Regions from separate parts of the Micrococcus sp. KRD026 genome, predicted to be linked through region 1. Evidence: riboswitches for the same ligand, from Rfam matches in the RefSeq annotation. Region 1 holds a riboswitch; the other holds the start of a gene.

Evidence for each region. A riboswitch is a leader RNA that binds a small molecule or an ion and turns the genes downstream of it on or off. The one in region 1 is predicted to bind S-adenosylmethionine.
Region 2: it holds a riboswitch for S-adenosylmethionine, as region 1 does, so the genes downstream of both, J1M40_RS01550 (bifunctional o-acetylhomoserine/o-acetylserine sulfhydrylase) here and J1M40_RS05810 (flavin reductase family protein) in region 1, are expected to answer to the same signal.

What each region holds. Positions count from the first base shown of each region.
Region 1 is NZ_JABFBA010000015.1:37,405-40,794, forward strand. It holds gene J1M40_RS05800 (MFS transporter) at 1-378, shown strand, start outside; gene J1M40_RS05805 (cold-shock protein) at 589-792, opposite strand; gene J1M40_RS05810 (flavin reductase family protein) at 1,031-1,555, opposite strand; SAM riboswitch class IV at 1,629-1,748, opposite strand; gene J1M40_RS12675 (hypothetical protein) at 1,945-2,559, shown strand; gene J1M40_RS05820 (RNA-binding S4 domain-containing protein) at 2,607-2,975, opposite strand; gene hisD (histidinol dehydrogenase) at 2,986-3,390, opposite strand, start outside.
Region 2 is NZ_JABFBA010000005.1:30,015-33,404, forward strand. It holds gene J1M40_RS01545 (homoserine O-acetyltransferase) at 1-551, opposite strand, end outside; gene J1M40_RS01550 (bifunctional o-acetylhomoserine/o-acetylserine sulfhydrylase) at 548-1,915, opposite strand; SAM riboswitch class IV at 2,046-2,161, opposite strand; gene J1M40_RS01555 (VOC family protein) at 2,339-2,977, shown strand; gene J1M40_RS01560 (CPBP family glutamic-type intramembrane protease) at 3,009-3,390, opposite strand, start outside.

The DNA.
Region 1 (3,390 bases):
CCCACCACCCTGCTGGCCGTGATCTGCCTGGGTGCGGTGGCCGGCGTCGCGGTGTTCCTCGCCGCGGACCTGCTGGACCTGCCGGCCCTGCTGTGGGTGGGCGCCGCGGTGCACGGCCTGACGGTGCTGGGCGCCAACGTGGTGATCAACGCGGGCCTGTTGAGCGAGGTGCCGGCCGAGCGGCTGGGCCGTGCGACCGGGGCGAACTCGATGGGCATGTACGCCGGCTTCGCCCTGGGCCCGCTGCTGATGGGCCTGCTGCGCGACGTCACGGGCGACTACCGGGCCGGCTTCGCGGTCGTCGCGGCCGGGTATCTGCTGGCCCTGGGCGTGGTGCTGCTGTTGCGTCGCCACGTGGGTCGGCGGGGCGCGGCCTGACGCGCAGGGCCAGGACGAGGCCCACCCCGGAGGACCGCGCCTCAGCGACATCACCGCAGTGCAGCCCTGCGGTGATGTCGCAGCGCCGCGGTCGAACGGGCGTACGGCGGAGTGCGGCGCAGTGCGCGGCGGGGCGTGGACGCCTGACACACGACGACGCCCCCGGTCCGTGTGGACCGGGGGCGTCGGAAGCCGTGCGTCAGGCGAAGATCAGAGCTTCGTCACGTTGGCGGCCTGGAGGCCCTTGGGGCCGTCCTGGGTCTCGAACTCGACGCGGTCGTTCTCCTGGAGCTCCTTGAAGCCGTTGCCCTGGATGGCGGAGAAGTGCACGAACACGTCCGCGGAGTTGTCCTCGGGGGCGATGAAGCCGTAGCCCTTCTCAGCGTTGAACCACTTGACAGTACCGACAGCCATGATGGTGTCCTTTCGATGTGCCCCCGCGGTGCGGTGGCGGTGTTGGACCGCGGCCCGGATGTGGGACGCGGGTGAAGCGGCGAGACTGAACCGCTTGCCCAACACTCATCGACGCCGGCGATGCCGGGCTGACGAGCAGTGAAGATGGCGGGATACAGCTTGATCAACTTCAGGCTCCATCATTGCACGGATCTCGCCGACCGGGAACCAGGGGCCCGATTGTTCACCTGGAGTTCGCTCAGAGCGCGCGCAGGCCGTGGAAGAGATTGCGGTGCAGGGCGGCCGGGGGAGCGGCGTCCGTGTGATCCGCGAAGGCCGTCACCTCCAGCAGCACCACCGTGTGGTCGCCCGCCGGGACCTCGGCGTGCACCCGCGTCTCGAGCCAGAGCGAGGAGCCCCCGAACAGCAGGGCGTCGTGCGGGCTGCGGTGCACGTCGAGACCGGCGAAGCGGTCGCCCTCGCGGGAGGCCAGCTGGCGGCACAGCGGCGTCTGGTCCGCCGCGAGCAGGGAGACGCCGATCGCCCCGGCCCGGCGCAGGCGCGGCCAGGTGCGGGAGCTGTTCTGCGCGGAGAAGGACACGAGGGCCGGCTCCCAGGAGATGCCCACGCCGAAGGAGGAGGAGACCATCACCTCGGGGACGCCGTCGGCGAGGCCTGCCAGCGCGACGACCCCGGTGGGGAAGGCCGAGAGGCCGGAGCGGAGGTTGCCGAGGGACAGGTCGGTGTCCCACGTGGCGGTGTGGGGTTCGTGGGTCAGGGTCATGGCGCGCGTCCTCTTCCGATGACTGACGCGGCTCCGCAGACGGCGGGAACGCGGATCGCCCGGATCCGCGGAGGCGCGGTACTTGCCCGTCGGGGTGTCCGAGGGGCCGAATCATCACCTGGAGCACCCCACTACTGCGTGAGAGGGTTGCCGTCCCGCCGGCCAGGGCCGTGAATGACGGGAACTCGTGATTCTGGGGTCAGCCTACGGAGGGGTCCGTGGGGCGGTCAAAGCGCCGCGGTCGCGCGGCGTCATCCGAGCTGCCCGATGTGATGCTTGACACACCGCGCATCCCCAGTCAGGATCAAGCCACTCGAGAGGGGGGGAGCTCGAGACCGCGGCCCGCGGCCCCCGCAGACGGTTCTCTTGGAAGGGATCGGATCATGCGGATGGACATCAAGAAGAAGCGTGCGGCATTGTCGGCCGCCGTGGTCGTCGCGGCTCTCCTCGGCACCGCCATCTCGGGATGCTCCGCTTCCCCGGGCAGCGTCTCCTCCACCGCGAAGGCCTCCACCGCTGCGGCGTCCTCCGTCACCCCGACGTCAGCGGCCCCCTCGGCAACCCGGTCGGCCTCCGCCACCGGTTCGTCCGCGTCGTCACCCGCCGGTGAAGAAGCACTCCCCGCCGCGCTGTTCGAGGAGGACGGGATGACGTTGGTCGAGTACACGCGCCGGCATCCGGATGCGGACCATCTCGACCCGGAGAAGGAGTCCGTCCTGGAGGAGGCGGTCGGGACGGGCACACAACAGATCACCGTGGACGCTCAACAGGGTGCGGTCCTTCGGGTCATCGTGCTGTGTCCTTCGGATGCCACCGGTGAGACGGAGATCCTGACCTCACGGGGTGGCGGGGGAACGAAGACCTGGATGGCCGGATCGGAGGCGCTGTGCGGCGGCTGGTCGGCGGCGACTCCCCCCGTGGATGAGGCGGGGCCGATGACGTTCACCGTCACGGTGGACAACGACAAGCCGTTCCGGATGGTGCTGACCGCACCCTCCGCATGAGGCCGCCATCACGACGGCGGATGACGGCGCGGGGAGGACTGAGTCGCTCAGCGTCGGTCGCGGCCGCGCAGCGCGTCCAGCTGCCGGCGGTCCCGTTTGGTGGGCCGGCCCGCGCCCCGCTCGCGGTACGGCACCGCGAGCAGCTCACGCGGCACGGGCGGCGGGGAGTGGTCCACGTACTGCTGCCGGGCCACGGGGGCACCCACCCGCTTGGCGATCAGCCCCGTGACCTCGAGGATCCGCTCGCGTCCGTCCTGGCGCACCCGCACCCGGTTCCCGACGACGACGGGCGTCGCCGCCTTCACGGGCTCGCCGTCGATGCGCACGTGGCCTGCGCGCACCGCCGCCGTCGCGGCGGACCTGGTCTTGTACAGCCGCACGGCCCACAGCCACGCGTCGATGCGGACGCCGCTCACGCCCGCCCCCTCACGCGAAGCGGGCGCGGATCGCGGCGCCGTGCGCGGGCAGGCGCTCGTCCTCGGCCAGCACGCCGATCCCGTCCGCGACCTCCTCGAGCCCGGTCTCCGTGTAGCGGATGCGCTGCTGCAGGCGCAGGAACGTCACCGTGTTCAGACCGGAGGAGTGCCGGGCCGTCCCCGAGGTGGGGAGCACATGGTTGGACCCGGCCGAGTAGTCGCCCAGCGGCACGGGGGCGTGCGGGCCCACGAACACGGCGCCGGCGTTGCGGATGCGCCCCACGAGGGCCTCGGGGTCGCGCGTCTGGATCTCGAGGTGCTCGGTGGCGTAGCGGTCGGAGACCTCCACGGCCTGGTCCATGTCCCGCACCAGCAGCACGCCAGACTGGGGGCCGGTGAGGGCCTCGCGGATCTG
Region 2 (3,390 bases), on a different contig from region 1:
GCCGCGGTGGCGGCCAGCACGCCCACCCCGGCGACGCGCGCGGGGTGGGTCGCGGCCCACTCGAGGGCGCGGGCCCCGCCCATCGATCCGCCGATCACGGCACGCCAGGCGCCGATCCCGAGGTGGTCGGCCAGGCGCCGCTCGGCCTCGACCGCGTCCCGCAGCGTGAGGAACGGGAACCGGGAGCCCCAGGGCCGCCCGTCGGGCGCGGGCGTCGAGGGCCCGGTGGAGCCGTGGCAGCCGCCGATCATGGCGGGGGCGACCACGAACCACCGGTCCGTGTCCACGGCGCGGCCCGGGCCGACGAGGGCGTCCCACCAGCCCGGCGTCGGGTCCTCCTCGTGCGCGGCCACGTGCGCGTCGCCGGTGAGGGCGTGCAGCACGAGCACGGCGTTGGAGCCGTCGGCGGCGAGGGTGCCCCAGGTCTCGTAGGTCAGCTCGACGTCGGGCAGCAGCCCGCCGGTCTCGGTGCGCAGCTCGCCGACCCGCAGACGGTGGCGGCCGCCGCGGGGCAGCGCGGTGCGCGACGGACGCGTGGCGACGGCGGTCATGCCCGCTCCCCCGCGTCGTCGTCGCCGCGGCGAGCGGCGGCCGCGAAGCCGCGCTCGAGGTCGGCGAGGATGTCCTCGATGTCCTCCACGCCGAGCGAGAGCCGCACCAGGCCGGGGGTGACGCCGGCGGCGCGCTGCTCGTCGTCGGTGAGCTGGGAGTGGGTGGTCGAGGCCGGGTGCACCACGAGCGAGCGGACGTCGCCGATGTTGGCCACGTGGTGGTGCAGGGTGAGCCCGTCCACGAACGCGGCCCCGGCCTCGCGGCCGCCCGCGATCTCGAAGGAGACGAACGCGCCCGCGCCCTTCGGCAGGTAGCGCTGGGCGCGCTCGTGCCACGGGCTGGACTCCAGGCCGGCGTAGACCACGTGCTCGACGTCGTCGCGGCCCTCGAGCCAGCGCGCGACGGCGGCCGCGTTGGCCACCTGCCGCTCCATGCGCAGGGACAGGGTCTCCAGGCCGAGGTTCACCAGGAACGCGTTGAACGGGGAGATGGCCGAGCCGTAGTCGCGCAGCAGTTGCACGCGCGCCTTGAGGATGAAGGCCAGGTTGGCGCCGAGCGGCGAGCCCACCCCGAGGTCCCGCGCGTAGACGAGGCCGTGGTACGACTCGTCCGGCTCGTTGAAGCCGGGGTACCGCTCGGCGTGCTGCGCGTAGTCGAACGTGCCGGCGTCGACGATCACGCCCGCGATGGCCGCGGCGTGCCCGCCGAGGTACTTCGTGGCGGAGTGGGTGACGACGTCGGCGCCGTGCTCGATCGGTCGCAGCAGGTACGGGGTGGCCAGCGTGTTGTCGACGATCAGCGGCACGCCGGCCTCGTGGGCGGTGTCGGCGACGGCGCGCACGTCCAGGACGTCGCCGCGCGGGTTGCCGAGGGTCTCGCCGAAGAACGCCTTGGTGTTCGGCCGGACGGCGGCGCGCCAGGACTCGATGTCGTCCGGGTCGGTCACGAACGTCGTCTCGACGCCGACCTTGGCGAGGGTGTGCTTGAACAGGTTCTGCGTGCCGCCGTAGAGGCTGGCCGAGGCGACCACGTGGTCGCCGGCGCCGGCGAGGTTGAGGATCGCGAACGTCGTCGCCGCCTGACCGGAGGCCAGCAGCAGCGCGCCCACACCGCCCTCGAGCGCGGCGATCTTCTCCTCCACCGGGCCCTGCGTCGGGTTGCCGATGCGGGTGTAGAGCGGGTCGAGGTCCTTGAGCGCGAACCGGTCCGCGGCCACCTGGGCGGACGGGAAGTCGTACGAGGTGGTCTGGAAGATCGGCAGGGCGGTCGCACCGAAGGCGTGCTGGCCGACGGCGACGCCCGCGTGGACCTGCGCGGTGGAGAAGCCCCAGGCGTCGGGGGTCGGGGTGGTCTGGTCGGTCATGGCGGACCCTCCTGAGGGGTTCAGGGGCCGGACCCGGCCGCCCCGCCCGCCGGCCGACGTGCCGATCCGCGGACCGGCGTCGTCGAGGTGCCGGAGATGACCCGGCGCCGTCGAGAGGGGCCGTGGGATCGGCCCGCGCTTGCCGGCGTCCGTTGTGGGGCCGGCCTGGTCGTCACCCGGGGCACCCCACCGCGGAAGGAGGGTTGCCGGTCAGCATGCCGGGGCCTGTTGCTGACTCTCGTGACCGTGCCTCCGAGTGTAGCCCGCCGCCCCGCCACGATTTCGTCACGCGTGTCACACGCGGATACGCTCTCCGCACGGGGCGCCCGACCCGTCAAGGGCTCGACGCCCCCCGACTCGCACCAGGTCAATCCCCGGGGCAGCCCGGGAACGGAGAGGAACAGCGCAGTGCACACCTGTCGCATGGACCACGTGTCCTACGCCGCCGGCCCCGAGGGCCTGGACGCCACGGTCGCCCGCATCGCCGAGACGCTGGGCATCGAGCGCATCAAGGGCGGTGTCCACCCCCGTTTCGGCACCCAGAACGCGCTCTTCCCCATGACGGAGGGGCAGTATCTGGAGGTCGTCGAGGCCCTGGACCACCCGGCCTCCCTCAGCGCGCCGTTCGGCCAGCTCGTGCGCGCCCGCACCGAGCAGGGCGGGGGCTGGATGAGCTGGGCCGTGGCCACCCCGGACATCGGCCGGTTCGAGCGCCGCCTCGGCCGCGAGGCCGTCCCCGGCAACCGTCGCTTCCCGGACGGCCGCGAGCTGTCCTGGCGGCAGATCGGCATCAAGGGCACCCTCGCGGACCCGCAGCTGCCGTACATCCTGCGCTGGGCCGACGGTCAGGAGGACATGCACCCCTCGCAGGCGGCCGAGGCGCAGGCCTCGATCGAGCGGCTGAGCATCGCCGGCTCCCCGGAGCGCCTGCTCGAGTGGCTGGGCGAGGAGGGCGAGGAGTCCGCGGTCGCGGACGTCAACGTGGAGTACGTGGCGCCGTCGGGCACCCCCGGCATCGTCTCGGTGACCTTCCAGACCCCGCGGGGCGACGTCACCCTCTGACCCGCCCCGCCGCCGCCGTGGGGGCGGTGACTCAGCCGAGCAGGCCCGCCCGGGCCAGCAGCGGATAGCCCACGAACCCGACGGCGTCGAGCAGGAAGTGCGCCACCACCAGCGGCATCACCCGGCGCACCCGCAGGAACACGAGCACGAACACCACGCCCATCAGCGCGTTGCCCACGCCCGGCCCGACCCCCTGGTACAGGTGGTAGGCCCCGCGCAGCAGCGCGAGGGCGAGCACGACGGCGGCCACGCGGGTCGGCAGGAACAGGCCCTCGGCGCTCGCCCACGACGACGGCACGGCCGGCGCCGGATCGCGGTGCAGGCCCGCGGCCCTCAGCCGCTGCAGGTAGCCGAGCCGGTCGACCAGCCAGGCCCCCACGATGACCTCCTCGAGCAGGGAGTGGCGCACGGCC